Regions from separate parts of the Spongiibacter taiwanensis genome, predicted to be linked through region 4. Evidence: predicted binding sites of a transcription regulator. Region 4 holds the regulator's gene; each other region holds the start of a gene.
What was found. Region 4 encodes sigma-54, which starts transcription at its own class of promoters, with help from an activator protein. Its sites were predicted from a motif close to TGGCACANNNNTTGCNNT; they were not measured.
Positions count from the first base shown of each region.

Region 1 (7,545 bases), 1.4 Mb from region 4:
AGTGTGCTGCGCAACAGCTTGGCGGCAAAGCCCCGGCGCTTGCCTTTGAACAGGGTTTTCAGGCCATGGCTGTAGAGCTTTTTACTGAAGGTGGTGTACAGGCGGAAACGATCCAGAACGACTTTGCGGCCAATCAGGTCCATTGCCTGGATGCCGGTGGTGCCTTCGTACATGGTTGCTATGCGAGCGTCCCGGTAGATCTGCTCCAGGCCGTGTTCCTTGATATAGCCGTGGCCGCCGTAGACCTGCATGGCATTGCTCGCCGATTCCAGACCTGTCTCGGTGAGAAAGGCTTTGAGAATGGGAGTCAGGAATCCGAGCTGGTTTTCGGCCTGTTCCCGCTCGGCTTCGGTGCCAGCCTGGGTCATAAAGTCGGCGTATTTTGCCGCGTCGTACAGCATTGCCCGGCCACCTTCAGCAAAGGCCCTGGCGGTGAGCAACATGCGCCGAACATCGGCGTGATGGATGATGGCATCGGCAACCTGATCCGGGTTTTTGGTGCCCGACAGGGCGCGCATGGAATGGCGCTCCAGTGCGTAGGGAACGGCATTTTGATAAGCCAGTTCCGAGGCGGCCAGGCCCTGGATCGCAGTGCCCACGCGCGCCGTGTTCATAAAGGTGAACATGGCAGGGAGGCCTTCGTTTTCTTTGCCCAGAAGATAGCCAGTCGCGCCGTCAAAATTCAGCACGCAGGTGGCGTTGCCGTGGATGCCCATTTTCTCTTCGATACTGCCGCAGGTGACGCCATTGCGCTCGCCGATACTGCCGTCGGCATTGGGCAGAAACTTGGGCACGATGAACAGCGAAATGCCTTTCGTCCCCTCGGGTGCTCCGGGAATGCGCGCCAGTACAATATGAACGATATTCTCGGCCAGATCGTGTTCGCCAGCGGAGATAAAAATTTTGCTGCCAGTGACCCGGAAGGTGCCATCGCTTTGGCGCTCCGCCTTGGTTTTCATTTGGCCCAGATCGGAGCCGCAGTGGGCTTCGGTAAGACACATAGTGCCGGTCCATTCGCCGCTGCATAGCGGTGTCAGGTAGGTCTGCTTTTGTGCATCGCTGCCATGAACTTGCAGGGTGTTCATCGCGCCCAGGCTCAACCCGGGATACATGCCCCAGGCCCAGTTTGCTGTGCCCACCAGTTCGGATTTGATCAGGCCAAGGGAGAGTGGCATGCCCTGACCGCCGTACTCGGTCGGGTGAGAAAGGCCCTGCCAGCCACCGTCGATCCACATCTGATAGGCTTCTTTGAAGCCCTCGGGGGTGGTGACTTCGCCATTCTCGAGGCGGCAACCCTGCTGGTCACCGATATGATTGAGCGGAGCGAGCACTTCCTCGGCAAATTTTGCGGCCTCGGCTGAGATCGCATCCACCATGTCCGGGGTGGCTTCGTCGCCACCAGGCAGCGTTTTGTAGTGGCTTTCGTAGTTCAACAACTCATGGATGACGAACTGAATGTCCCGTAACGGCGCTTTGAATTGGGTCATGTTGTGCCTCTGTGTACGTCAGGAAGAGTCGGGCATTGGGCCCAGCTCGAGTGTCAAGGAGCTTAGCCGAAGCGGGGAGGCGGGCAATTGGCCGTGGGCTGGTATCCGGCCTGACGATTGGGTCAATCTTGGTGGCCGAGATACGCCGACAAAATTGCACGCGCGCGCGGATTGTTCGAGAATGAGGCAGGTCGGATAAAAGGGTTTTTGATGATAATGATGCCGACTGGCCGAGAGGTGTGGCAATGCAAGTTGATTTTGCAGTACATCTGGAGCGACTTTCCCTTCCGGCAGGGGGGTATCTTGCCCATCTGACCCTCAATGCCCCGCGTCGTCTCAACGCCCTCACGCCGGAAATGGTGGCAATGCTGTTGCGCTTACTGCTGGAGCTGCGCGACGACCCGGATGCGGTGGCGGTTTTCCTCGATGGCGCTGGCGAGCAAGCGTTTTGCGTGGGTGATGATGCGTTGCGCTTGTGCGAATCGGCGCTGGCCAATCCGGGGGGCCCGGCAGTGGAAGCCGAGGCATTTTTTGCCCAGGAGTACGCGGTCGCCCATCTGATTCATACCTTTCCGAAGCCCATTATTGTGTGGGCCTGCGGCGCGGTGATGGGGGCCGGTGTCGGTTTGATGGTGGGTGCCAGCCACCGAATCGTCACCCAAGCCAGCCGGCTGTCGATGCCAGAGATCAGAGTCGGCTTGTTCCCGGGCCTGGGCGCCAGTTGGTTTCTCCACCAGATGCCGGGTTCGACGGGCTTGTTTTGCGGCCTGACTGGCGCGGAGTTACTGCCCGCCGATGCGCTGTATGCGGGGCTAGCGGATTATTGTCTGGCGGTGGATTGCCGTCGCGATGTACTGCAGGCCTTGATTCAACTGCCCTGGTGCGATGATAGCGAATGGAACCGGGAGCAGGTGACTGAGCTGCTCACCGATATAGAAGCAGAGCAGGGCGTGGCGCTTGGTGACTCCCACCTTAAAGGCGCGCGGGAATGGATTGAGCGCACCTGCTGCCCCTTGGAGCCGGTTCGGGTGGCACGCAAAATATGCCAGTACCGCGGCGGACAGGCCTGGCTGCAGGCGGCATCGGTCGGGCTACAGAGGGGAGCGTCCAGTGCAGCGAAATTGATATTTCGACAGCTCGATCAGGGCAAGGGCTTGAGCTTGAAGGATGTCTTCCGGATGGAGTTGATTCTGGTGGTTAATCGAATTCGGGATCCGGAGTTTGCCGAGGGTGTTCGCGCGCAGCTGCTGGACCGGGACCGCGATCCTCGCTGGTGTTATCGTTCAATAGAAGACGTGCCTGACGCTGAAATCGACGCGCTGTTTTCGGCTCCCTGGCAGGTGCATCCGCTGGCACATTTGTAAATTCGCTCAAGCCAATCACGGTTTCCCGCTGAACCATTACATGCCGTGGTCGCGCATCTGCTTTGCCCGCTCGTCGGCTTGTTGCTGCAGCTGGGACTCCATTTGATTGGCTCTATCCAGGGCGTTTTGCTGGCCGGGACTGAGGACAGTGGATTCCGGTGCCCGACTGCACGCCATCATCGATGCCGCCATGACGATAAAGATCATCGGTTTGATTGCTCGTCGGCTTGGTGGGACAGTTCTGATAATGGGTGGCGGGGCAAAGACGGTCATATGGCCTACCTCAGCGAGTGAATGGCACTAAAGATAGGGCAGACCGCAATTGGGGTAAAGTTGGTGTCTGCATAACGCGGCGCCTTTGCAAGGGGCTATTTTGTGGCACTGCAATCAAAGCAAAGACCCGAGAAAGCGATCCAACTCTGGCCGTTCCTGTTGCACCTTTTTGACGGCGGCAGCCAGCATGCGGTCCGCCTGAATCGGTCCCAGGCTTTCGCACAGCAACACATAATATTGGTTGATCAACTTTTGCAGGAGGCTGGGCGGGGCGTTGTCCAGCTCTAGTGGTTGTCTACTGGCCAGCCAGCGCTGAAGGGCGTCCAGTATACTGGGTGGCAGATTTCGGCGGCGCAGCGCAGCGAATAAGTCGAGGCGCAGTTTGGCCTGCTGACTCTCACCGAGCTGGCCCATCAGGGCGAGCATAAGCTCGGAGAAGGCGGTGCTGTGGCTCAGGGTGGGTTGTCGCTGGGGGGCAAAGGCTGCTGTGCTGCCATTGGCGCTGGCTGCCTGGCTTGCAGGCAGGTTCATGGCATTGAGCAGGCTGCGTAAAATGGCGGCGCGCTGGTTTTTCAGGGGGGTGTCCTGGCAAATGTCTGCCACAAAGCGTTGCAGCGCCAGGCTGGGTTGATCTGCATACCGGCTTTCCCAATGGCGCAGCGCACGCTCTACGCCATGGTCATCCAGAAAACCCTGCAAGCCGGTGGCGATAGCCTGGCGGCGTTGATTGAAATCTTTTTGACTCATCGCTTGTAATCCAGGTCGCCGGCGCGGTCGGCGGTATAGGCGGTATTACCTGAGGGAAACTCGGGGTAGCCAATTTCGGCGTGCTCGCTGAGGTCCAGGCCTCGCTGTTCGTGCAGCGCGGAGGCGCGCAGCCCCATCGTCAGGTCAATGAGGTAGTACATAATCAAGGCGGTGGAAAAGGTCCAGATGAAGCACGCCAGAATGCCAACCAGCTGCACCACAATCATCTGGGTATTGAACATATCCTCGGCATAGAACATGCCCGCTGCCAGCGTGCCCCAGGCACCGGCAAAGCCGTGCACTGATACCGCACCCACCACATCATCCAGATGCAGATTGACCAACATTCTGCCGCCAAGGGTGCACACGATACCGCCGATAAAGCCAGTAAGCAGTGCGAACATGGGGGTCATGCTGGCGCAGCCAGCGGTGATGGCAACCAGGCCCGCCAGACTGCCATTCACCGTTTCCGTCAGTAATATTGGCCGGCGGCCAACCAACGACAGCAGCATGCAGGCGGCCGCGCCGGCCGCTGCGGCCAGTTGGGTGTTCAGGTTGATCAGACCAATGTCAGCACTGGCCGCCAGGGTGGAACCGCCGTTAAAGCCAAACCAGCCAAACCAGAGGATAAAACCGCCGAGAGCGACCAGGGTGAGATTGTGGCCGCGAATCTCGCGGGGCTTGCCAGCTTTGTCGTAGCGGCCCAGCCGCGGCCCAAGAATAATAATGCCGGCCAGTGCCGCCCAGGCGCCCACCGAGTGAACGACAGTCGAACCGGCAAAATCGATAAAGCCCATTTCGGCAAGCCAGCCGCCGGAATTCCATACCCAGCTGCCGAAAACCGGGTAAATGGCCGCAGTGATGAATACAGCACCGACCAGGTAGGCCTCAAAGCGAGTTCGCTCTGCCATGGCGCCACTGGCGATCGTGACGGCGGTGGCGGCAAACATGGTTTGGAACAACAGGCTGCCATAGGTGCTGGCGTCGGCCTCATCGAGCAAGAACAGGTCGGTGCCAAACAGCCCGGTCGTGTTGGTGCCAAACATCAGTCCGTAGCCCAGTGCCCAGAAGATCAGGGTACCGATGCAGACATCCATGTAGTTTTTCATCACTACGTTGAGAGCGTTTTTTGCCCGCGACATGCCGGATTCTAGTAGCGCAAATCCGGCTTGCATCAAAAATACGAGGGCGCTGGCAGTGACCAGCCAGACCATGTCCATGGCAGCGGTTGCATCGTCGGCGAGCGTAGGCTGGCTTGCGGCCAGCAAAGCGAGTAAGCCAGTCAGTCGGGTGTGAGTCATTTGAACCTCTATGGCAGTGGGGTGGCGGCACCCGGCTTGAAAAGCGGTATTCTCTGCAGACATAGCAACTGCTATGCCACTTGAGGTAAGTGGGATGGGACGGCGTTTTAGGGTCCCAGACGGGCATTGACGCGAATTTAGCAATAGATGCCATAAGGTGGTGCGGGGCTGTGCGCTAAGCCGGGGCGCCGGGTCTCGAATAGGAAAAAACAATGAAAATAGTCGGAAAGATCAATTATGCTTATCAAATAAGAATCGTTATCGTTGGTGCTCAGGTATTTGATGACCTCCACTTCAAGTTAAAGGGGCAGCAGTGATGAAAAAGACCGTCAGTTTCGCCGTTTTGCATTTCAGTGTGGCCTTTTCCGTGGCCTACGTGTTGACCGGCAGTGTCTTAGTGGGCGGTGTGATGGCCCTGATTGAACCCGCGATTAACACGGTGGTGTTCTACTTCCATGAGCGGGTATGGCGGCATTTGCAGGCGCCATCAAGCGCCCCGGCAGAGATGGCGCTGGCGGGTTGAGGCCTGCGGATAGAGCCTAGTGCTCTAATGACCTGGGCCGCAGGATCAGGGCGAGGCATGATCAGGGAATCGCACCGCACTGCCTGAGCATCGCTAATACCAGACCCACCGCGACGAGGGGCAGGATCCAGCGACTGAGTTTGTTTTGGGTCTCAGTGCTGGGCTGGGGGGCATAGCGCTCGATCAGCGGAATGACAACAAGCAGGGCCAGAAACAGGCCGCTGAGGATGAGCATTAGGGTCATCGTTTCTCAAATCCTTGCGCGACCCCGGACAGGTTTCGGGGTCGCGTTGCCAAATTGTAAATATTTACCGTAGTCAGTCTGCCACTCGCTGGACGGTTCTTCCAAGCCCCCGCAGGGCGCGTGCTTTGGGCGCTCGCAGCTGACAGTCCCTGTTGCTCAGAATGACAAATCGCCATTTCTCTCCGCCAGGCTGGTGAAACTTAGGCCAGCGGGGCCTGCCCAAAAAATCGTGATGGTCTGGCCGGACGATGTCAGACAGATATTCAGGGAGCGATTTTATGCGAAATCTCAGTGGTGCGTTTCTGCGCGGTATGTTTGTTCTGCTGCCGGTGGTGCTGTCGATCCAGCTCGCGGTATGGGTGATATCCACCGCGGAATCCTGGCTGGCACCGCCCTTAAAGGAGTTGCTTGGACCGGTCTACTTTCCCGGGATGGCTCTGCTGTTACTGGTTGCCCTTACCGTGCTCGTTGGCCTCAGCTCGCGTTGGCCCACGGCCAGCTTTGTCTGGGGCTTACCGGGGCGAGTGCTGGAGCGTACACCAGTGTTGCGGCAAATCTACGGTACGCTCAAAGACGTGATGGAAATTATGGGGGGCAATAAATTCGATGATGAGGCGGTGGTCATGGTCGAGCTACCCAATTCAGAAGCCCGCCTGATTGGTATCGTCACGGTGAGGGAGAAGGGCAATGGCAACACGATGGCCAGTGAACTCGATGATGATCATATCGCGGTGTACCTGCCAATGAGTTATCAGGTGGGCGGTTACACGGTTGTGGTACCTCGGCAGCATACCCGACCGATTGATATGCGTCCCGCCGATGCCTTGCAACTTGTGCTCAGTGGCGGTGTGGTTTCTGAGCCGGGCCGGGAGCGAAATATTGGCTAGACTCTAGACGGGTGATCTAAATCAACGGTCCCGGCAGCGCGGTTTGGCTTAATGATGTTGACGTGCCCTTGAATGGATCAAGCAGCCGATGCCCGATAAACAGGAGAGTCATCAATGAGAGTACTAATTTGCGGTATTTCACTGCTGTGGATCGTCTCTGGCGCCGCTATTGCGGGACAGAGTGGCCCGATTCGCAGTGAAGTGGGTTTTGTCGACGAAACCAGTGGCGCGCGGGTGGAAGCGGTGGAGCCCCAGGGTGATGGAGAGTATCGGGTGCTGGTCTCGGTGCCTCGGGGTGAAAACACCTCGCCAACGGTGATTGAAGAAATTGTGGTTAGCGCCTCCCGTGATACCCCGAGGGAGGCTGAGGAACCCGTGCCAGCGCCGCGGTATGAGTTGGTGAAAGATTATGCCAACGACCGCTACGGGCTCTATGTGTATCTGGGCAAAAACCGTGAGTGGCCATTTCGCTTGTTCTTTAAGGATCACAGCGCTGCGGAAATCCATAACTACTGAGCGGTTGCGCACCGGCCTCCCTTGGTCGCTGGGCTATTCGCTTAGCCAGAACAACAGCAACTCGATTTGATGGTGAAGGGGGTTGATGCTCAATCCCGCCAACGTGAGCATCACCGCTACGGTTGAAGCCGTGATGAACGGCGAAGGGGGCCTGGGTGCGGGGTTTAACAGGGCCATGACCCGCTGCTCAACGGCTTCGTCGA
Region 1 is NZ_CP098455.1:3,543,320-3,550,864, forward strand. Features, by position in the region: gene NCG89_RS16075 (acyl-CoA dehydrogenase C-terminal domain-containing protein) at 1-1,487, opposite strand, end outside; gene NCG89_RS16080 (enoyl-CoA hydratase/isomerase family protein) at 1,733-2,851, shown strand; gene NCG89_RS16085 (hypothetical protein) at 2,888-3,058, opposite strand; gene NCG89_RS16090 (hypothetical protein) at 3,239-3,871, opposite strand; gene NCG89_RS16095 (ammonium transporter) at 3,868-5,172, opposite strand; gene NCG89_RS16100 (DUF2061 domain-containing protein) at 5,489-5,695, shown strand; gene NCG89_RS16105 (hypothetical protein) at 5,757-5,939, opposite strand; gene NCG89_RS16110 (DUF502 domain-containing protein) at 6,218-6,826, shown strand; gene NCG89_RS16115 (hypothetical protein) at 6,941-7,342, shown strand; gene NCG89_RS16120 (M56 family metallopeptidase) at 7,376-7,545, opposite strand, start outside.
Region 1: a site for sigma-54 is predicted at 5,234-5,251, ahead of NCG89_RS16095 (ammonium transporter). Genes of this name have one in related genera too.

Region 2 (7,545 bases), 480 kb from region 4:
GTTTGTGAGCTGGCGCCTGCCGCGCAAGGTGGTGCTCGACGAGACCGGTATGAAGGGTGGGCCCGCCTTTGCGGCCTGGTATTGGCTGCTGCGTTACATTGCGCCAATTGGCATTCTGATTGTTTTCCTGCATAGTCTCGGCCTGTTCAGCGCCCTGGGAGCACTTTTTTAGTGGCCCTAACGCGCTAACTATTTTTCAAAAAAATGATTGGCAGGAACCGTGAAAAATATCAGTCTGAAAGTGTTTGTGATCGCCGGCATTCTTCTGTTTGGCAGCCTGTACTACTACAGCGGCGAAGTGGAGGAGCACTACCAGGCCAATGCCAGCCGTTACCTGGAGCTAGCGCTTAACGATATCTCAACCTGGCAGGCGCCGGCGCTAGAGGCACTGCTGGCTCGGGCGGCCAGACAGCAGGTCAGTCAAGAGCAACTGCAATCCCTGATGGATCACTACAGCCACTTGGGCCGCTTTGAAAGCATGGAGCCTCCCAAGCTGACTCGGCTGAGCGCTGCACTGTCGATATTCAGCGAGCAGCCGCGACTGACCTATGGGAGCAATGTCACCTTCTCAAACGGCCACGCGGTGATGACCGCCACGCTGACCCTGGAAGATCAGCACTTCAAGATCTACAACTTTAATCTGGGCACGGCCAGCCAGAAGGCCAACTAGGGCCTGTTAACAGGCCCTAAACGCCCTCAGGTAACAGGTGGGCGAGTAGTTTTTGTTTTGCCGCAGCGGGCAGGGGCTCGCTGGCTCGGCTGCGCAAGTTCATCCACACCAGAGTGATATCGCCATCGGCCACTACCTGGCCGTTCTCTGGCTCCAGCAGTTGCTGGCGCAGTTTCACACTGGCGCTGCCCACGCTGAGCACATGCCCGGTCGCCAATAATGCATTAGGGTGGTGCCACTCCCGGCGGTAATTCAGGCTGGTGTGGGCGATGATCAAACCATAATCACCTTCATTAGAGATCGCCGCGATCGGGTCCGCCAGCAGCCAGGCGACTCGCGCCTCCTCGAGATAGCGGAAGTAGGCCACATGATTGATATGGCCGAAGGGGTCCTGGTCGGCCCAGCGAGGTTTAATTTCCACCGCAAACAGCGGTGCGATGTCAGACGTCGTCATGCGGGTCGATACACCTTGATGTTGTTGAAACCTTGTTCAGCCATATGGGCCGCATGGAGCCGGCTCATGACGCCTTTCTCGCAGTACAGCTGATAACAGCGCTTGGGGTCGAGATCCCCCGCCCGACTGTGAAGTTCAAAGAAAGGGATCTCAAGCACTTCTGTCTGCCCTACCCGCAGGGGGCGGCGCTCGATCTCGTCGGGGTGGCGCACGTCGATAATGGCAGCGTCCGGCAGGGGTACCGGCAGTACCTCCACATCGACCTTGGCAAATTCCTCGTCGGCCAAATCATCAATGGTGATCATCCGGGCCGCTGCTACGGCGGCATCGAGCACCGCAAAGTCAAAATTGGCCTCCTGCGCGACAATGCGCTCCGGCTTTGCCTTGGTCGTCGGGCGCACGGAAATCACGCCGCAATATTCCGGCATGCTCGCCGCAAATTGCTCGGTGCCGATCTGGGCGGCGATGCGAATAATGTCTTGTTTGTCGCTGGTAATCAGCGGTCGGAGCACCAGGGTATCGGTCACGCTATCGATGACTGAAAGGTTCGCCAGGGTCTGGCTGGACACCTGGGCAACGCTCTCGCCCGTCACCAGCGCCGACACTTCCAGCTGGGCAGCGAGCTGCGATGCAGCCCGCAACATCATGCGCTTGAGCACCACCCCCATTTGGGAGTTGTCGACATTCTTCAAGATTTCCGCCACAACGGGCTCAAAGGGCACTGATACAAACTTCACCCGATGGGATGCCGAGAACTTCTGCCACAGATACAGCGCCACCTCTTGCACACCCATTTCATGCTCGCGGCCGCCCAGATTGAAAAAGCAGAAGTGTGTGCGCAGGCCGCGCTTCATGGTCATAAAGCTGGAAACGGTCGAGTCGAAGCCGCCGGAGATCAGCGACATTACCGCATCGACACTGCCCATCGGAAAACCGCCCAGCCCCTCGTGGCGGCGACGCACGATATACAGTCGCTCTTTTCGGATTTCGAGGCGCACGGTCATTTGGGGGTTACGCAGATCAACGCCGCCGGTCTGGCAATGCTGGTTGAGACCGCCGCCAACATAACGCTCGACATCGGTGGAGCTGAAATCGTGATTGCCGCTGCGCTTGCACCTGACAACAAAGGTTTTGCCGGCCAGGGAATCCCCCACCGCGAGACGGGTGCGCTGGAAAATGTCCTCGAAATCGCCGAGGGGGTATTCCGCCACTTCCAGAAAATGGGCGATGCCGGGGGTATTGGCCAGAACGTCACTCATCTCGGCGACCAAGGCGGGATCATCCCTGTCGCTGTCGACGGTCAGGCGATCCCACTCCCGGGTGACCACCACATTGGGATCCAGCGGCTTGAGCAATTTCTTGACGTTATCCCGCAATTGCTGAGTAAAGCGCTTGCGAACTGGCTTGCTCTTGATGATGATTTCGGGGAATAACTTGATGACGAACTTCATGGAACAGACCGGCGGGGGTGGAAAAATGAGGCGGCATTATAGCGAACTTGCCGCTGTGGGTCAGAGCTCAAATCGGCAGCCTGAACGCACCAAAATCAAGCACAAAACCCATAAAACGCACCAAAATAAAGCTTTACCCCTATTTTTCTGCACATTTTTTAAGCACCACCCTCGGAAAGCGAGATAAACAGCGTGAAAATGCGCGCAATTTAATGGCACGCATTTTGCTTCAAAGGGCACACACAAAGGGCGCGCTATGCGGGCCCAGTGCAATGAGAATATAATCGCGAATTTCGGGCCCAACCGATTCTAAAAATACTCTCTATTTGGAGGAGATAACGAATGTCAGAGAACACTCTGAAAATGATCGCCGATCACGATGTGAAGTGGGCTGATCTGCGCTTCACCGACACTAAGGGTAAAGAGCAGCACGTAACTCTGCCCATCGGCGAAATTGACGCCAGCTTCTTTGAAGATGGCAAAATGTTTGACGGCTCATCCATCGCTGGATGGAAGGGCATCAACGAATCTGACATGATCCTGATGCCGGATGACAGCGCCTCTGTAATGGACCCCTTCACCGAAGAGTCCACTATCATCATCCGCTGCGGCATTGTTGAGCCCTCCACTATGCAGGGTTATAACCGCGACCCACGCTCCATTGCCCAGCGCGCCGAAGACTACATGCGCTCTACTGGTATCGCTGACACCGCACTGTTTGGTCCCGAGCCCGAATTCTTCGTGTTTGACGACGTAAAATGGAAAGTCAGCATGGAAGGCGCCAGCTACGCCATCAAATCTGACGAGGCTGCCTGGCAGTCTGGCGACAACTTCGACGAAGGCAACATGGGTCACCGCCCCGGTGTGAAAGGCGGTTACTTCCCCGTTCCCCCCGTCGACAGCCTGCACGACCTGCGCGCTGCCATGTGTAACGCCATGACCGACATGAATCTGGAAGTTGAAGTACACCACCACGAAGTGGGTACTGCAGGTCAGTGTGAAATCGGTGTTGGCCCCAACACTGCTGTGAAGAAAGCTGACGAAGTACAAGTACTGAAGTACTGCGTACACAACGTTGCTCACGCCTACGGCAAAACGGCGACCTTCATGCCCAAGCCTGTGGTTGGCGACAACGGCAGCGGCATGCACGTTCACCAGTCTTTGAGCAAAGACGGCCAGAATCTGTTCACCGGTGACGTTTACGGCGGCCTGTCTGAAACTGCCCTGTACTACATTGGCGGTATCATCAAGCACGCTCGCGCCATCAACGCCTTCACCAATGCGTCAACCAACTCTTACAAGCGTCTGGTTCCCGGTTTTGAAGCGCCCGTTATGCTGGCTTACTCTGCCCGTAACCGCTCCGCTTCTATCCGGATTCCTTTCATTAGCAACCCGAAAGCACGCCGCGTTGAAGTTCGCTTCCCCGACCCTTCTGCCAACCCTTACCTGGCCTTTGCGGCCATGTTGATGGCTGGCCTGGACGGCATTCAGAACAAGATCCACCCCGGCGATGCCGCTGACAAGGATCTGTACGATCTGCCCCCAGAAGAAGCTGCCAACATCCCCACTGTTGCTTCTAGCCTGGAAATGGCTTTGCAAGCACTGGATGCTGACCGTGACTTCCTCAAGGCCGGTGGCGTGTTTGACGACGACATGATCGACGCTTATATCGCCCTCAAGCAGGAAGATATCCAAAATCTGAACATGACCACTCACCCGGTCGAGTTCGCTATGTACTACAGCGTGTAATCCACACGCTCCAGGTCTTTTTGCCCGCCTCTGGCGGGCTTTTTTTTGCCTGATTTTTATTGCGAGTCAGGACGGCAGGGAGAATACTGGCAAGGTCGACACCGAAGAGCACCCCGCAATGAAATACCTGGCTTGCATGGCGCTGAGCCTCTCGCTGACGACAGTGGTTAGCGCAGAAATTTATCGATCCACCGACTCCCGGGGGACCCCGGTGTTTAGTGACACGCCGCAAAAAGGCAGTGAGCGGGTCGACCTTCTTCCCGCCAACACCACCCCGGCAGTCACTCCCGAGGCCAAGCCCGCGGCACCCGAGAAAGCGGCGGTGTCAGAGGATATTCCCAATATTCGCATCACCCAGCCTGCTGATGGCGCTGTGCTCGCCAATGGCTTATTGGGCGCGAGCGTCAACCTCTCTCTGGATCGCCCCTTGCCGCCCGGCTACCAGATCGAGTTCCGTCTCGACGGCAACGTGCTGCAAAAGGGTCGGCAAACCCAGGTCAACATCCCCCACCTGAATCGCGGACAGCGGCTGATCTCGGCCCGCCTACTGGACCCCAAGAATCGCGTGGAGCGCCAGGATGAGAGCCGCATCACCGTGTACTGGCCCAACAACTAGGCAACGGCACGCGCAAAATAGTTGCATGAGCACTATTTTGGGGCACACTAAGCGCTCGTCCGACCTGGGCTATTGACTGGATTAGCAGGAAGTCCTGCCGGGAGGCCGCACCATTATGGTACTTGGCGGCTTTTTCGCGCGGTTAAGCCCCTTGTCGGCGCAATATTCTTTGGCCTGGAAATTGCTAACCTTGCGTATAATTAGAGCCCCGGCGACGCTATGCCCCCGAATAACATTCACCACCACATTCTCGACAATCTCAAAACAGCGATTCTGCTGGTCGAGCCGAACCTGACGGTGAGCTACATCAACCCGGCGGCGGAATCCCTGCTGGCGGTCTCCGACCAACGCATTCATGGCGAGGCCATTACCCGCCTGTTCCACGAACAGGAAGACACCCTAGTGAAGTTGCTCGATGCGATTAACAACTGTGAGGCCTACACCAAGCGCGAAACCGTGTTGACCTTGCGCTCGGGTGCTGAGATTACCGTGGATTATGCTGTTACACCGGTGCTGGAAGGCCAGCGCACGTCGCTGATTATCGAGTTGCAGCCGCTGGACCGCCTCCTGCGGATTAGCCGGGAAGAGGGGCTGCTGTCTTCCCAGCAGAACAGCCAGGCACTGATTCGCGGCATTGCCCACGAAGTCAAAAACCCCCTTGGCGGTTTGCGCGGCGCAGCCCAGCTCTTGGCCAGAGAGTTGAGCGACGCCCGCCTCCACGATTACACCAACATCATCATTGAAGAGGCCGACCGGCTGCGCAATCTGGTCGACACCATGCTTGGGCCTCACAAGGCGCCGGAAAAGCAGAACACGAATATTCACGAGGTGCTGGAGCGGGTCCGCCAGTTGGTGGAAGCCGAGAGCGATGGCTATCTGCAGGTCATCCGCGATTACGACCCCAGCATCCCCGACGTACTGGGTGACCGGGAGCAGTTGATTCAGGCCTTCCTCAACGTCATGCGCAATGCCCAGCAGGCCCTGAAACAGGACCCACCCGAGGATGGCGAGCCCACGGTAATACTGCGCACCCGCAGCATGCGCCAATTTACGATTGGCTCCCATCGCTATCGACTGGTATGTCGGGTGGACATTGTCGATAACGGGCCAGGCATTCCGGAGGATCTACGCGCGTCGATTTTCCTGCCTATGGTCAGCGGCCGGGCCCAGGGCTCTGGCCTCGGGCTATCCATTGCCCAATCCATACTCAATCATCACAACGGACTTATAGAGTGTAAAAGCGAGCCCGGGCACACCGAGTTCTCGCTATTTATACCGCTGGAGCAAGCATCATGAGCGATACCCCTGCAGTTTGGATTGCCGACGACGACCGATCGATTCGCTGGGTTCTGGAGAAGGCCCTCAATCAGGCGGGTATCGTCACCCGCAGCTTCGAAAGCGGCGACGACCTGTTGGCCGAACTCGAGGGTGATGTGCCCGATGCCATTATCAGTGACATTCGCATGCCCGGCATGGACGGTCTGCAATTGCTCTCGCGGATCAATGAGATTCATCCCGGTGTGCCGGTGATTATCACTACCGCCCACTCCGATCTGGACAGCGCCGTGGCCTCTTACCAGGGCGGCGCCTTTGAATACCTACCCAAACCCTTCGATGTGGACGATGCGGTCGCCACCACCCAGCGGGCCGTGCAACACGCTGCCAAAAATCGCAATCAGCTGCCCGAAGAGCCACCGCTGGAAAGCACCGAAATCATCGGCGAAGCTCCTGCCATGCAGGAGGTCTTCCGGGCCATCGGCCGGTTATCCCAATCCAATATCACCGTGCTGATCAACGGTGAATCGGGTACTGGTAAAGAGCTGGTTGCCCAGGCGCTGCACCGCCACAGCCCGCGGGCCAGCAAGCCATTCATCGCCTTGAACATGGCCGCGATTCCCAAGGACCTGATGGAGTCGGAGTTGTTCGGCCACGAAAAAGGCGCCTTTACCGGCGCCAGTGCCCAGCGTCGGGGCCGCTTCGAGCAGGCCAATGGCGGCACCCTGTTTCTTGATGAAATCGGCGACATGCCCGCCGACACCCAAACCCGACTGCTGCGCGTGCTCGCCGATGGCGAGTTCTACCGTGTTGGTGGTCACACCCCAGTCAAAGTGGATGTGCGGATTATCGCCGCCACCCACCAAAACCTGGAGAAGCTGGTTAAGAACAACACCTTCCGGGAAGACTTGTTCCACCGGCTCAACGTTATTCGCATTCACCTGCCTCGGCTTTCGGAGCGGCGTGAAGACATTCCCAAACTGATGCAGCACTTTTTTGTGCGGGCCGGCAACGAGCTCAGCGTAGAGCCCAAACGCCTGCGCCCGGAAACGGAAGAGTATCTGTGTCAGCTGGAGTGGCCCGGTAATGTTCGCCAATTGGAGAATACCTGCCGCTGGCTGACCGTTATGGCCTCCGGTCGCGAGATTCACATTGACGATCTGCCGCCCGAGCTGCTGGAGCGTCCCCAGGGTGAGGCTGCTCCTGCCTCCAACTGGCAGGACAATCTGCGCCGTTGGGCCGATCAGGAACTGATGGTAGGCCGGGACAAACTGCTTGACCGGGCTGTGCCGCAGTTCGAGAAGATCATGATCGAAGCCGCACTTAAACA
Region 2 is NZ_CP098455.1:1,743,920-1,751,464, forward strand. Features, by position in the region: gene NCG89_RS08035 (sodium-dependent transporter) at 1-172, shown strand, start outside; gene NCG89_RS08040 (hypothetical protein) at 221-670, shown strand; gene NCG89_RS08045 (acyl-CoA thioesterase) at 687-1,124, opposite strand; gene thiI (tRNA uracil 4-sulfurtransferase ThiI) at 1,121-2,575, opposite strand; gene glnA (glutamate--ammonia ligase) at 2,918-4,324, shown strand; gene NCG89_RS08060 (DUF4124 domain-containing protein) at 4,443-4,940, shown strand; gene glnL (nitrogen regulation protein NR(II)) at 5,160-6,236, shown strand; gene ntrC (nitrogen regulation protein NR(I)) at 6,233-7,545, shown strand, end outside.
Region 2: a site for sigma-54 is predicted at 2,789-2,806, ahead of glnA (glutamate--ammonia ligase). Genes of this name have one in related genera too.

Region 3 (7,545 bases), 520 kb from region 4:
AAGCCACATCCAGCGCTCTTTGAAAAGGCACTGGCAGACGCCGGGTGCGCACCCGGCCAAGCGGTCCATGTTGGTGATAATTTGGAAGATGATATTGCAGGAGCGAAGCGCGTGGGGTTATTGGCAGTGCAGGCTCGCCTCACGGAAACGGCGTGGCCACCAAGCCCTGAGGCCGATGACCACTTTGATGACTGGCGGCAGCTCCCTGGCATAATCGCCGCATTGTCGCGGCGACAGGGAGACTAGAATGCGTCCTGATCGCTATCCAGCAGCGCACTACGCATATAAGGCTCCAGGTGCTGTATTTCGCCACCCTTAGCGAGAAAGGCCTCAACATCCTTGGCGAGCTGATCCCTCATTCGATCATGGGAGGTCAGCACTTTCGCTGCGCCTTTGTTAAGTTGTTTTTTGTCTGCCTGTGCTGAAATTCGGTTACCCATCACGACTCCTCCCCGGAAAAACGACCGGCCTTTCACAAGCGATTTATACTGCTATGAATGACTCGATGACAACGTCCGGATTAGTTTTTTTTATTATTAAAAACTTTTTGCTTAAGCCAAACTCGCAAAGAGCACAGACAAGCTACCAGCACCACTTCCGGCAACGAAGGAAATGACACAGACGGTAAATGAAAGCAGGTGGGCCGCTCGGACGAGCGGCCGAAAAGGGGGGTGAAAATATCGCAGGGGCTTAGATCGCGTCCTCGCCAGTCTCACCCGTGCGGATACGGATGACCTGCTCAAGGTCGGTGACAAAAATTTTGCCGTCGCCGATCTTTCCGGTACTGGCAGCCTTGGAAACCGTATCGATCACCTTCTCCAACAAGGCGTCGGCAATGGCAATCTCCAGCTTCACCTTGGGGAGAAAGTCCACCACGTACTCCGCCCCACGATACAGCTCGGTGTGTCCCTTTTGCCGGCCAAACCCTTTCACTTCGGTCACTGTGACGCCTTGCACACCGATCTCCGATAACGCAGCGCGAACATCGTCCAATTTAAACGGTTTAATCACAGCACTGACTAATTTCATACCCGAACAGTCTCCCTTCGGCTTTATATTGTTTGATCGGCTACGTTAGCCCAGCCTCAGGCACTTGGCAAGCGAGGTGGGCGGGCAGGGAAGCCCTGTTGCCAAAACCCGCCCCTAATCGCCCTACCGGCAGCGCAGCACCTTGTCGGCACAGCGTCATGGGCAGGGACAGATCAAGGGGCCGAAAAGGCGACAAGCCGCTCATAAAAAAGGGCGCTCAATGAGCGCCCATAAGTATCACCAAACGGGGGAGACTTACTTGTTGGTGAATTCTGGGTAGGCTTCCATCCCACACTCGGAGATGTCGACGCCTTCGTACTCTTCCTCTTCGGTAACCCGCAGGCCGAGTACTGCTTTGAGAATGCCCCACACCACCAGGCTGGAACCGAATACCCAGGCAAAGATCACCACGGTGCCGTAGATCTGGCTACCGAAAGAAGTATCACCATTGGTCAGAGGCACTGCCATCAGGCCCCAGATACCAACCACACCGTGAACGGAGATTGCACCAACCGGATCGTCGATTTTCAGCTTGTCCAGCGCCAGGATCGAGAACACCACGATCACGCCACCAACGGCACCGATCAGGGTTGCCGCAATCGGGCTCGGCGTCAGCGGCTCAGCAGTGATGGCAACCAGGCCAGCCAGAGCACCGTTCAGGGCCATGGTCAGGTCAGCCTTGCCGAACAGGATGCGAGCAACGATCAGCGCAGCAATCAGACCACCACTGGCAGCAGCGTTAGTGTTGACGAACACTTGAGAAGTTGCGTTGGCTTCGTCGATGTTGGACACCATCAGCTCAGAGCCGCCGTTGAAGCCGAACCAGCCCATCCACAGGATGAAGGTACCCAGGGTAGCCAGCGGAAGGTTGGCACCGGGGATCGCATTGACCTGACCGTTGGCGCCGTACTTGCCCTTACGAGCACCCAGCAGCAGCACACCAGCCAGAGCGGCAGAGGCGCCACACAGGTGGACCACACCAGAACCGGCAAAGTCAGAGAAACCAGCCGCATCCAGGAAGCCGCCGCCCCATTTCCACATGCCTTGCAACGGATAGATAACACCTGTCATCACCACGGCGAAGGCCAGGAAAGTCCACAGTTTCATGCGCTCAGCAACCGCACCTGAAACAATCGACATGGCGGTAGCAACGAACACCACCTGGAAGAAGAAGTCAGAGGAACCGGAGTAGTAGATATCGCCGTTAGAGGCCAATACTTCTTCTACGCTGGCATCAGAGATCGCATTGCCGAACCAAGCATCAGGCAGAACGCCGCCTTCAGATCCGCCGTACATGATCATGTAGCCCATCAACAGGTACATGGTACAAGCGATCGCAAACAATGCGACGTTTTTAGTGAGAATTTCAGTCGTATTTTTTGCCCGGACCAGACCGGACTCCAGCATGGCAAAGCCTGCTGCCATCCACATTACGAACGCGCCACACACCAGAAAGTAAAATGTGTCCAGGGCGTATTTGACCTGTATGATGTCTTCCATCACATGCCCTCCAAAGGGAATTTTCTACAAATTTTTTGTTGGATTAGAGCGAAAGCCAGAAGGCCATCATCAGATAGCGTCTTCGCCGGTTTCACCAGTACGGATACGCACAACCTGCTCCAGCGGCGTCACAAAAATCTTGCCATCGCCAATCTTGCCAGTGTTGGCAGACTTGCTGATCGCTTCGATTGTTGGATCCACATTGCCGTCGGCAACCGCAACTTCGATCTTCACTTTGGGAAGAAAATCGACTACGTATTCAGCGCCACGGTACAGCTCGGTATGACCTTTTTGGCGACCAAAGCCTTTCACTTCTGTCACGGTAATGCCCTGCACACCGATATCAGACAGCGCTTCACGCACATCGTCGAGTTTGAATGGCTTAATAACAGCCGTAATCAATTTCATCGGATATCTCCTTTCAATGTGCACGAGTCGCACATCAGAAATTGCTTATTGATATTAATTGCCGGCTCACGGGAGGTGAGCCGGCAACGTCGCTTTAAAGAATGGGCAGGCTGTAAGACACAACGAACTTCAGATCATCGTCGTTGTCTTCGTCAATCATCTGGCTGAAAGTAAAGCTCAGGTTATCGTTGTAGGCATAAGAGACATCGAAGTGAGCGTAGTTACTATCTTCGTCATCGCTGTCAGCGCCACCCAGCATAAAGGAGAAGCTGCCGACGTCGTAGCCCAGGGTGTAGTAGAAGTAACCGGGAGCGCCAGCAACATTGTCGTAAATGGTCAGGCTAACAGGGCCAACACCCAAGCCGATGATAATTTCACTCAAATCACCCCAAGTATCACCTGCATCTGAGGTGACACCAGTTTCGTCTGGGTCCCAACCGGGGCCTTGGCCGGTGTAAGTGTAATTCCAAACGCTAATATCAACGCTCACAGGGCCGACTTCAGTAGCAAAGCCGGCGTAGTAATCCACTTCCTGGCCGTAAGTGTCATCACCGCTAGAACCCCAGATACCGGTGTAGAAACCACCTGCGCTGTAAGTAATGTCACCAGAAACGGCAGGAGAACCATCGCTCAGATCAAAACCACGCCACAGATACATGCTGGCAACAGAAGCGCTGGCAGACAACTCAGCCGAAGCAGGAGCAGCCACCATGGTCATAGAAGCAGCAGCTACGCCAGCTGCGAGAAGGGTTTTTACATTTTTCATGTCTTAAGTCTCCACTTAGGTTTGTAAGAGAGTGATCACACACCATCTTGGCAACTCAAAAGCATTTTCGATGCCAACTCCTACTTTTATATTTAAAATCAAATAGTTAGTCTTATTCGCTGAACAACATGCAAAGCGGGTGTTAGAGGCAGAAGAATCCGGCCACCCCACAACCAGCACCAAGGCACTAGTTTGGTGCGGTTTGCGGTTCGAATACCCCATAACGCATCAAATTCACGCAGCAACTTGAGATTAGGTGGGAATCAGGCCCTTCAAGGCCGGCCAAATTGGTAAAAATTCACAATTTAAAACAGGCGCTTAGACCTTATGCCCATGGCTCAAAGCGGTGCACAGGGATTCACGGCGCACTTTTCGCACCAAATTGGCACCATCGCACCGCGATCTAACCTGGCCGGCAATGAAAGCCGAACCGGTGCAAAACCAAGCACCAAAATAGGAACATCAAAAAGGGAGAGGAGCAGAAAAGAAGCAACCCGCCTCAGTGCTCGGCAGAGGCGGGAATAGGAGGGGAGAAGATCAGCGGGCGCTTTCCAGGGCTTTTACTCGGCGCTCAAGGGACTCGAGGCGCTTTTCAATCTCCGACGTGGCGCGACTTGGTACCGCGGGTGCCGGCGCCGCCGCAACCATCAGGGAGTCGACCATCACACCGCCCTCCCGGCCAGGTTCACCCGACTGCCCTACGCTGCCCGACAAACCACTCTCGCCACCGGACACCCACTGACGGCTGCCGGTCAGGGTTTTCTTGGTAATGTAGTAGCCGCCGCTACCACTGCCGCCACTGCCACCGCGGCCGCCGTTGCCGCCAGCACCTGCATTGGCTTCAATTTTGATTCGTTGCGCCACATCCAGAGGCTCGAGCTTGCCGCCCAATACCCGGTACAGCACCGTGACATCACCTGCATTGCCACCGGGGCCGCCATCCCCCCCAGCGCCGCCGTCACCCCCTTTCTCACCGGCACAGTCATCCCGGTTATCAGCGCCATCACCACCGCTGCCACCCGCACCGCCAGCGCCGCCACTGCTAATAATTTTCAAACTACCCAATGACTGCAGCCCCAACTGAAGGCGCATGGATACGCCATCACCACCGGGGGCGCCGTGGGCACCGGCCTGACCGCTGATTTGATTCGCGCAGTCACTGGCCGATACGCCACCGACACCGGCCGCGCCCATTTCGCCGCGCCCATCGATGACAACGCCATCCCCGATGCTGGCGGTTTTCGCTTGCACCCGCCAAGCCGCCACACCGGGCGCAAACCGGATATGTGCCGCATCGCCAATTTCCAGGTGGTCTATCACCAGCTGGGCGGAATCCTTGCTGACCAGGTAGCTCTCACCGGCACCAATTTTCAAATCTGCGGCCAAACCCGCCAAGGGCAGCAAGCCCAGCATTAAAGGAAGAATGCGCTTCATGTGGAATCGTCCTAAAAAAGTGTGCCCGAAGTGTAACCCGCCCAGCCTCGGACTGTTAACTGAGCCGCCGCGATTGAGGCCTTATTACACCGTCATATGACGACGAACGTCTTCCTCAACCATATCGGCACCCGCGCCAGACAAAATGACTTCACCGCGATCCATCACCGCATACTCATCAGCCAGCGCACGGGCAAAATCGAAGTACTGCTCAACCAGCACAATCGCCATCTCTCCCTGCTGACGCAGAATCGACAGCACATTCTGAATATCTTTGATGATCGACGGCTGAATTCCCTCGGTGGGCTCGTCCAAGACCAGCAAACGGGGTTTGGTCACCAACGCGCGGGCAATCGCCAATTGCTGTTGCTGACCACCGGACAAATCCCCCCCACGCCGCTTCAACATGCTTTTCAGTACCGGAAACAAATCAAATATCTCAGCACTCACCTGCCGGTCTTTTCGCTTCAGAGGCGCGTAACCGGTGTAGAGATTCTCCTGAACTGTTAGCTGAGAAAAGATCTCTCGTCCCTGCGGAACATAGGCGATGCCGGCCCGAGCCCGGTCTGCCGAGCTGAGCTTGCTGATGTCCACCCCTTCCCATACCACTGACCCGCCGCGGATCGGGTGGCGACCGGTGATGGCCCTGGCCAGGGAAGATTTACCCACCCCATTGCGCCCGAGAATACAGGTGATTTTGCCTTTCTCTGCCGAGATATTTACCTGGCGAAGCGCCTGACTGGCGCCGTAAAACAAATCAACATTGTCCACTAGCAACATCGTTAGCGCCCCAAATAAACTTCGATAACACGGGGATTGGCCGACACCACTTCGAGCCTGCCCTCAGCCAGAACGCTGCCTTCATGCAGCACCGTCACCTTGGTATCCAACGCCTTGATAAAATCCATATCGTGCTCAACCACAATCACGGTGTGATCCTTGTTGATCTCTTTGAGAAGGGCAGCGGTCTCCATGGTCTCGTGATCGGTCATTCCCGCAGCCGGCTCGTCGACCAACAATAACTCCGGCTCCTGAATAATGAGCATACCAATCTCCAGCCACTGCTTTTGACCATGGGAGAGCGAGCCCGCTTCATCGCCCGCCTTGCGCGCCAAGCCCACCAGCTTGATGGTCTCATCAATCTGATCGCGCTGGGCGCCACTGAGCTTGTGCAAGAGCGAACTCAGCACACCGCGGTTACCCGCCAGAGCCAGCTCAAGATTCTCCCACACGGTCAAACTCTCAATCACGGTGGGCTTTTGAAACTTACGACCGATACCCAAATTAGCGATATCCGCCTCATCGTGACGGGTGAGATCGATCGTGTCTTTAAATCGTACCTCACCCGCATCAGGCCGGGTTTTGCCGGTAATGATATCCATCATGGTGCTTTTGCCGGCACCATTTGGGCCAATGATGGCGCGCAACTCACCGGGCGCAATATCCAGTGACAAACTATTAATTGCCTTGAAACCATCAAAGCTTTTGGTCACACCGTTCAGGTACAACAGACTTTGAAGTTCATTACTATGAAATCCGGGTTTACTGACCGCACTCATGACTGGGCCTCCTGCGCATCACCGGGGCCGGATGCGCCGCCACCCCGTTCCAGCCGACGCTGCTTGACCTGGTTGACCACACCCACAATGCCCTGGGGCAAATACAGCGTGCTCACCACAAATAACGCGCCGAGCATAAACAACCACACCTCGGGAAAGGCGCCAGTAAAATAGGTTTTGGCGTAATTCACCGCAACAGCGCCAATCACCGCGCCATACAACGTGCCGCGCCCACCTATCGCCACCCAGATAACGACTTCAATAGAGTTAATGGGCGAGAACTCACCGGGGTTGATAATTCCCACCTGGGGCACATACAGCGCGCCGGCAATACCTGCAAGAATGGCAGAAACCACAAACACAAACAGTTTGAAATGCTCCACCCGGTACCCCATAAACCGGGTACGACTTTCTGCATCCCGAATCGCCACCAGCACCCGACCGTACTTGCTGGTCACTATCCAGCGACACAGCATATAAGCCAGCACAACAAACAGCGCCGACAAGGCAAACAGAATGCAGCGCATTCCATCGGATTGCAGACTAAAACCCAGCAGATCTTTAAAATCGGTCAAGCCGTTATTGCCGCCAAAACCCATGTCGTTGCGAAAAAACGCCAACAGCAATGCATAGGTCATTGCCTGGGTAATAATTGACAGGTAGACACCGGTCACCCGAGAGCGGAAGGCCAGCCAGCCAAACACGAATGCCAGGGCGGCGGGTACGAGGGCCACCATGAACATGGCGAAGAAAAAATTATCAAAGCCGTACCAGTACCAGGGCAATTCGGTCCAGTTTAGAAACACCATAAAGTCGGGCAAAACGGGATTACCGTAAACGCCCCGGTCA
Region 3 is NZ_CP098455.1:1,780,342-1,787,886, forward strand. Features, by position in the region: gene NCG89_RS08215 (HAD family hydrolase) at 1-246, shown strand, start outside; gene NCG89_RS08220 (hypothetical protein) at 243-440, opposite strand; gene glnK (P-II family nitrogen regulator) at 691-1,029, opposite strand; gene NCG89_RS08230 (ammonium transporter) at 1,285-2,529, opposite strand; gene glnK (P-II family nitrogen regulator) at 2,599-2,937, opposite strand; gene NCG89_RS08240 (TorF family putative porin) at 3,032-3,703, opposite strand; gene NCG89_RS16870 (hypothetical protein) at 4,241-5,137, opposite strand; gene urtE (urea ABC transporter ATP-binding subunit UrtE) at 5,222-5,917, opposite strand; gene urtD (urea ABC transporter ATP-binding protein UrtD) at 5,920-6,696, opposite strand; gene urtC (urea ABC transporter permease subunit UrtC) at 6,693-7,545, opposite strand, start outside.
Region 3: a site for sigma-54 is predicted at 3,762-3,779, ahead of NCG89_RS08240 (TorF family putative porin). Genes of this name have one in related genera too.

Region 4 (7,545 bases):
GCCTGATTAATGGCCTCGAGTTGGGATTCGGTGTAGTGCTGTTCTGCGCTTGCCGCCATAGGGCTCTCTGAAAATCTTGGGGGAGGGGCGTCGCCGGTGCGCCGCAGTGCAGAATTATCCTTGAAAGGGGTGTCGACAACAATCGAATCGCGGACCGATTGCCGGCTTAAAGTAGCAGTGCTGAGTGCTTATTCGCCTTCGTCAAAGCGGTTGTTGATTATTTCCACTAGCGCAGCCAGGGCTTTCTGCTCATCGTCGCCTTCGCAGCGAAGGGTCATTTCGGTGCCTTTGGTGGCGGCGAGCATCATGACGGCCATGATGCTTTTGCCGTCCACGGTGCGGCCGTTTACCTCGGCTTCAATCCGGGCGCTGAAAGCGCCCGCCGTGCCGACAAACTTTGCCGCCGCGCGGGCGTGCAGACCAAGCTTATTTATGATTGTTATCTTGGTTTCAACCATGCCAGTTCATCTATTGTTGCAGTTCGCGATGGCGAACTTGAAGGCCGGGGTGCTTGGGGAGAAGAGCACTGGCCAGTTTTTCCGCCATGTATACTGACCGATGCTGTCCGCCCGTGCAACCAATGGCAACGGTGAAGTAACTCCGGTTGCTGGCCTCGATTTTGGGCAGCCAATGGCCCAGGTAGGCGAGGATGTCGGCGTACATCTGCTGCACGTCGTCTTGCGCATCGAGGAAGTCAGCCACGGGCTGGTCGCGGCCCGTAAGACCGCGCAGTGCTTCGTCCCAGTGGGGATTGGGCAGCATGCGCAAGTCGTATACCTGGTCGGCATCAATGGGCAGGCCGCGCTTGAAACCAAAGGATTTTAGTTGAATCGCCAGGGTTGCTGCCTCGGCACCCAGAATACGGTCGCGGATCGCGCCGCGCAGGTCGTGGACCGTCATGTCGCTGCTGTCGATGGTCAGGGAGGCTTCCATCACGATGGGCTCCAGCAGCAAGGCCTCAAGCTTGATCGCGTCGGCCAGCGGCAGCGCCGAGCTGGTCAGCGGGTGACGGCGGCGCGTTTCGCTGAACCGTTTAATCAGTTTGTCTTCGGCGGCATCGAGAAACACGATGCGCAGATCGGCGTACTGGCGAACCTGGTCGCACAGTGATCTGAAGCGCTGTAGCTCGGTTTCGGAGTTGCGGGCGTCGATACACACCGCCACTTTCTGGTGGGCCTTGATGGGCTTTTGGGACAGTTCTCTGACCAGCTCGGGCAACAGCGCAATGGGAAGATTGTCGATGGCGTAAAAGCCTTCGTCTTCCAGCTGGTGCAGTGCGGTACTTTTGCCCGATCCGGAGCGGCCGCTAATGATGGTCAGTTGCATAGGCTGGCGCCCTTGGGTCAGTGAGCGATAGCTGCCTTAAAAAGGGCGGCAGCGTCTTCTGCCTGGCGCAGGCTGCGACGAAAACTCTCTTCGTTGAAGGCGGAGGCGAGGGCACCCAGCACTTTAACGTGCTCGTCGTGGGCCTCTGCCGGTACGATCAGGGCAAACACCAGGTCGACCGGTTGATCGTCAATGGATTCAAATTCGATGGCCTTTTCAAGGCGTACCAACAGGCCGGTAATACTTTCACAGCGGCTGCTGCGGCAATGGGGAATGGCCACCCCGTGGCCGATGCCGGTGCTGCCAAGGCGCTCCCGGGCAAGCAGGTCATTGAACAGCTCGTCGGGATCGTAGTTGTGATCGTCCTCGCTGATGAACTTGGCAACTTGTTCAAGGAGGCGTTTTTTGCTGTTAACGGACGTACCACAATGGGTACGTCCTTGGCTGAGGATGGAGTCTAGGTTCATGGTTATCGCAATCTGGTAGCAAAGCTGGCGCTAGCGAGCCAGGTGCTTTTCCTTGTGTTTGATGAGTTGCCGATCGAGCTTGTCGGTGAGACTGTCGATGGCGGCGTACATATCCTGTGACTCGCAGGTGGCGAACAGATCTGCGCCGGCAACATGGACAGTGGCTTCTGCCTTCTGGATTAACTTTTCGACCGTCAGGGTGACGTCGGTATTGGTAATGTTGTCGAAATGTCGCTGCAGCTTGGAAAGCTTGTTGTTAACGTAGTCGCGGAGAGCGGGGGTAACTTCTACGTGATGACCACTAACAGTTATCTGCATATTTTTGCTCCTTCATCGCTGTAAGCAATCAGCGCCTCCCGGCGCGCAAGTGACGGTCGCGACCTGAGTCGCGGCCACTATACCAGCCGCTTCCGCTCGTTTGAGGGCGGAATGACCAGTGATTCCCGATATTTCGCAATGGTTCGCCGGGCCACTTGAATGCCCTGGTCAGCCAGCAGTTCGGTAATTTTGCTGTCGCTGAGGGGCTTTCTGGGATTTTCGGCCGCAACCAATTTCTTGATGAGCGCCCGAATGGCGGTGGATGAGCATTCCCCGCCGGTGTCGGTGGACACATGGCTGGAGAAAAAGAACTTCAGTTCGAAAATGCCGCGGGGGGTGTGCATGTATTTTTGGGTGGTGACCCGGGAAATGGTGGATTCGTGCATGCCTACGGCCTCGGCGATATCGTGCAGAACGAGAGGCTTCATTGCCTCCTCACCATATTCTAGAAATCCCCGCTGGTATTCAACAATCTTGCTGGCCACTTTCATCAGTGTTTCGTTGCGACTTTGCAGGCTTTTGATGAACCAGCGAGCCTCCTGCAGATTGTCGCGAATGTAGTCGTTGTCGTTGCTGTTGCTACTTTGCCGTGCCAGCGCCGCGTAATGGGAGTTGATCTGGATTTTGGGGGCGATGTCCGGGTTCAGCTCCACCAGCCAGCGGCCTTCCTTTTTGCTGACGAACACATCCGGGACCACATATTCCGTTTCGCTGCCACCGATGGCGTCGCCAGGAGTGGGGTTCAGCGACTGGATCAGCTTGAGGATTTCCTTGAGCTGATCTTCCTTGATGCGACAGCGGCGCATGATCTGGTTGTAATCCCGGTTGCCCAATTGGGCCATGTACTGGCCGACCACTAGCAGCGCTTCCTCCCGCCAGGGCGTTTCCGGGGGCAACTGGCGCAGCTGGATCAGCAGGCATTCCTGGAGGTCGCGGCCGCCGACCCCAGGGGGATCAAAATTCTGGATAAGGCGTAATACCGCCTGTACTTCTTCGGCTTCAATATCTTCATTGTCGAAGCTCTCGACCAGATCCTCCACCGACACGGTGAGCCGGCCCTTCTCGTCGATGGCATCAACAATAGCATCGGCGATCAACTGATCGATATCAGAGAGACGGCTGAGGTTCAGCTGCCAGCGCAAGTGGTCCTGCAGGGAGTCGGAGCTACCCTGGCGAAAGTCATTGCTGAACTCGCTGTCGTCGGCTGGCCCGAGGGAGGCGCTGCCGCTGCTTTGGTAAACATCATCCCACTGGCTGTCGACGGGCAGATCTTCCGGGATTTCGCTGCGCTCGGCCCAGCTGTCGTCGCTGCTGGCGGAGGTTTCTTTAGTCTCTTCTGTCTGGCTGCGTTCAGCGGTGGTGGATTCTGGCGCCGCGGCGGGGGTGTTCTGCTGGGCGGGTTCGCCTTCTGGGGTGTCATCCTCGCCGATTTCCAGTAGTGGATTGGAATCCAGAGCCGACTGAATTTCTTGCTGAAGATCGAGGGTGGAAAGTTGAAGTAAACGAATCGCCTGTTGCAGCTGCGGGGTCATGGTCAGCTGCTGGCCAACCTTGAGCTGGAGCGATTGTTTCATAAGCAGTGGCTTCTACAACATTAAGAAGGTAACGCGAGCACATTGTGCTCTACCAGAGGGCGGGATGCCCAAGCATTCTACGACGGGCAGTGCCCTCGAATGTCCAACTTGAGTGTAGACGCCTCTCTCGATCCCTGCAATAGCTGTGCCGAATCAAAAATCTGGCAGAAATTAAAGTGTAAATTTGTCGCCTAGGTAAATTTCCCGGACGATCTCGCTATTTAGCACGGTGTTCGCATCGCCTTCGGCGACGATTCTGCCTTCACCGACAATGTAGGCTTTTTCGCAGATGTGCAGGGTTTCCCGGACGTTGTGATCGGTGATCAGCACGCCGATACCCCGGGCCTGCAGGTGACGGATGATTTGCTGGATATCGTTGACGGAAATGGGGTCAACTCCGGCAAAGGGTTCGTCGAGCAGGATGAAGCTGGGCTCGGTGGCCAGGGCCCGGGCGATCTCGACCCGGCGACGTTCACCGCCAGACAGGGTCATGCCCTTGGATTTGCGGATATGGGTGATGTGAAATTCCTGCAGCAGCGCTTCGAGTTTTTCCTTGCGCTGGCTGCGATTCAGGTCTTTGCGTGTTTCGAGAATTGCCATGATGTTGTCGGCGACGCTCAATTTGCGAAAAATCGACGCTTCCTGAGGCAGGTAGCCTACGCCACATTGGGCCCGGCCATGGACGGACATGGGAGTAAGGTCGCGATCGTCCAACGTTATACGACCACGGTCGGCGTTCACAATCCCGACAATCATGTAAAAGCAGGTGGTTTTGCCCGCGCCATTGGGACCCAGCAAGCCGACAATTTCGCCGCTGCGGATGCTCAGCGAGACGTCCCGAATAATCTGCCGCCCTTTATAGGCCTTGGCGAGGTTGTGCGCGTTCAGAACCGGCATTAGGGCGAAGTCTCTCCGTCGTTGTCGTCATTGACCGGGGTGTTTTGTTTGCCACCCTGGGAGTTGACCTCGCCATTGCTCTGGGGTTGCAGGGTCATTCTCACCCGGCCGTTTTCTGCGGCACTGCCTCCGTCGGCGACAACGGTTTGTTTTTTGCCGCTATACACCACTCGATCACCGCTGATTTTTGAGCCCTGATGGGTGATGCTGGCATTTTGCTGAAGCAGAATTTCCTCGTCGGCCAGGCGGTATTCAATGGTGCCGGCGCTGGCAACCACTACGCCTTCACCGGCTCTGGGTTGTTGTTCGAATTTGGCCGGGTTGCCCTGAGCGATCACTTTTTCGACTTTGCGATCACTCTCGACAATGGTGAGTTTGTCGGCCTGAATTTTCAGGGTGCCCTGGGACATCTTCACGTTGCCACTGTAGATGCCCTGATTGTTTTCATAGGTGGCGCGATCTGAGCTGAGATTGATGGCCTGATTGCGGTCATCGGGCAAGGCGTGCAGGGGCGCAACGTTGAGCGTCGACATGGCTATCGCGGCGGCCAACAGTTTAGCGGGGCGCATAATGCCCCCTGACGTTATCAAGGAGTTCTACCCGCTCTTCTCGCAGCGACGCGTACATGCCGGTGGCTTTTGTGGTGCCGTTGGGCAGGAGCAGTGTGAGGGCTTGGTCGGTGCTGACTTCACTTTCTTGCAGGTCGATTTTCAACACGTTGGTTCTTATTTCAGCTTGTCTGATCAATTCGCGCACGACCACATCCTGGTTGAGCTGCAGGTGCTGGCCGCTACTGTTCAGGCGACCCTCTGTGGCGGTGGCAGTCCACGGGCGCTGCTCGGCGATATTCCCTAAATAAGAGGGTTCTTGCAAGCGCACAGAGCCATCTGAAATGTAACGTTCGGCGCTGACGGCCCGCCAACGGTAGGCCACGGCGCCATCTTCCCGGTATTTGATGCCCTCAATGCCTTCAAGGTAGGAATCCACATCCGGGGTGGGGTCAAAACGCTCGACAATGCTCAGCTTGCCGCTCTCGCTGAACTGCGTGAGGTAAAGGTAGGTACCCCCCAGCGCGGCCAGTGCCGAGAGCACTGACAATGCAGCGAAATTGAACCCCCGGCGCTTGGCCATTATAGAAACTGCTCCCAGGCGGCATTGAGTTTCCCTTGGGCTTTTAGCAGCAACTCGCAGACTTCCCGTATGGCGCCTTGTCCGCCTCTGGCATCGGTCTGCCAATCGGCGTGGCGGGCGACAAAGCTGTGACCATTGGCAACGGTGATCCCCAGACCAGCAGCAACAATGGCAGACAGGTCGGGCAAGTCGTCGCCCACATAGGCAATTTCGCTTAGCTCCAGGCCAAGATCGCTGCGCAATTCGGTCAGGGCTACCAGCTTGTCCTCGCGGCCCTGGTAGATCAGGTCGATTTTCAGTTCAGCGGCGCGCCGGGCCAGTAGCTGGGAGCTGCGGCCGGTGATGATTGCCGGTCGAATGCCGGCCTCTCTCACCAGTTTGATGCCCAACCCGTCCAGAATACTGAAGGCTTTGATTTCTTCACCGCTGTTGCCGAAGTACAGGCTGCCGTCGGTCAGGACGCCATCCACGTCCATGGCCAGCAGTTTAATGAGTTTGGCCTTTTCGATTACCGCGTGCACAGTCGGCTTCTCCGTTTAGGCAACGCCTGCTTTGAGCAGGTCATGGGTGTGAATGACGCCAACCGGGCGGCGCTGGTCATCGACGGCGACCAGTACAGTAATTTTGTGATCTTCCATAATGCGCAATGCCTCCGCGGCCATGGTGCCCGGCTTGATAGTGCGGCCGTTGCGGGTCATTACCTGTTCAATGGGAGCGTTGCGAATATCGCTGCCGCTATCAATGGCCCGGCGTAGGTCGCCGTCAGTGAAAATGCCCTGCAGCACGCCGTCATCGTCAACCACGGTGGTCATGCCAAGTGCTTTGCTGCTGATTTCCAGCAGGGCACCGCTGAGGGCTGTGCCGAGTTTTACCCTGGGAATAGCGTCGCCAGTGTGCATGATGCCGTCGATTTTCAGGAGCAGCCGCCGCCCCAGTGCACCGCCCGGGTGGGAGAAGGCGAAGTCGTCAGCGGTGAAGCCGCGTGCTTCGAGCAGAGCGATGGCCAGGGCATCGCCCATCACCAGACTGACCGTTGTGCTGGATGTGGGCGCCAGGTTCAGTGGGCAGGCTTCCTCTTTAACACCGACATTGAGGTGAACATCAGCGCTCTGCGCCAGCTCCGATGCGGGATTGCCGGTCATGGCGATCAGGGGAACGGCCAGCAGCTTGAGCAGCGGCAGAATGGTCACGATCTCGGCGGTGGTGCCCGAGTTTGACAGGGCAATCACCACGTCGCCGGCGGTGATCATTCCCATGTCGCCGTGGCTGGCTTCCCCAGGATGGACGAAGAAAGCCGGTGTGCCGGTGCTCGCCAGGGTGGCGGCGATCTTGTTGCCGATATGGCCGGATTTTCCCATTCCGGTCACCACCACTTTGCCGGTGCAATTGAGCAGTAATTGGCAGGCGCGGGTAAAGTCGTCGTCAATACGATCTGAGAGGGCCGCCACCGCGGCTCCCTCCATGCTGATGACCCGTTTCGCGGACTCAGTAAATGTCCTGGGCGTACTCGATGTTGCGCTGATGGTGCTAGCCCCCGGTTAAGCTGTTGCTAATCTTCCAACGATAATAATGAGGCCGCTCAGTGAGTGGAGGTTGGGCAGCTCTCGAAATGCCGGGGGCTATGATAATTTCCAATGTGAAAAAATAACAGGTTTTGCTGACCCGCAGCCTGGGGACGACTAACGTAGAATGGGGTCAAACAAAAAGTTCAGGTCCCGTGGCAGGCCGCATACGGTGAATTCGGGCTATCTGCGAAAGGAAATAGCGATATGTTGAAGAAGGCGATTTTTGCACTGTTGGTTTTTGTGGGCGCAAGTTCCAGCGCGTTCGCG
Region 4 is NZ_CP098455.1:1,265,034-1,272,578, reverse strand. Features, by position in the region: gene mgtE (magnesium transporter) at 1-59, opposite strand, end outside; gene NCG89_RS05930 (HPr family phosphocarrier protein) at 189-458, opposite strand; gene rapZ (RNase adapter RapZ) at 469-1,326, opposite strand; gene NCG89_RS05920 (PTS sugar transporter subunit IIA) at 1,344-1,793, opposite strand; gene hpf (ribosome hibernation-promoting factor, HPF/YfiA family) at 1,824-2,111, opposite strand; gene NCG89_RS05910 (RNA polymerase factor sigma-54) at 2,189-3,685, opposite strand; gene lptB (LPS export ABC transporter ATP-binding protein) at 3,857-4,582, opposite strand; gene lptA (lipopolysaccharide transport periplasmic protein LptA) at 4,582-5,151, opposite strand; gene lptC (LPS export ABC transporter periplasmic protein LptC) at 5,138-5,713, opposite strand; gene NCG89_RS05890 (KdsC family phosphatase) at 5,713-6,234, opposite strand; gene NCG89_RS05885 (KpsF/GutQ family sugar-phosphate isomerase) at 6,250-7,176, opposite strand; gene NCG89_RS05880 (MlaC/ttg2D family ABC transporter substrate-binding protein) at 7,483-7,545, shown strand, end outside.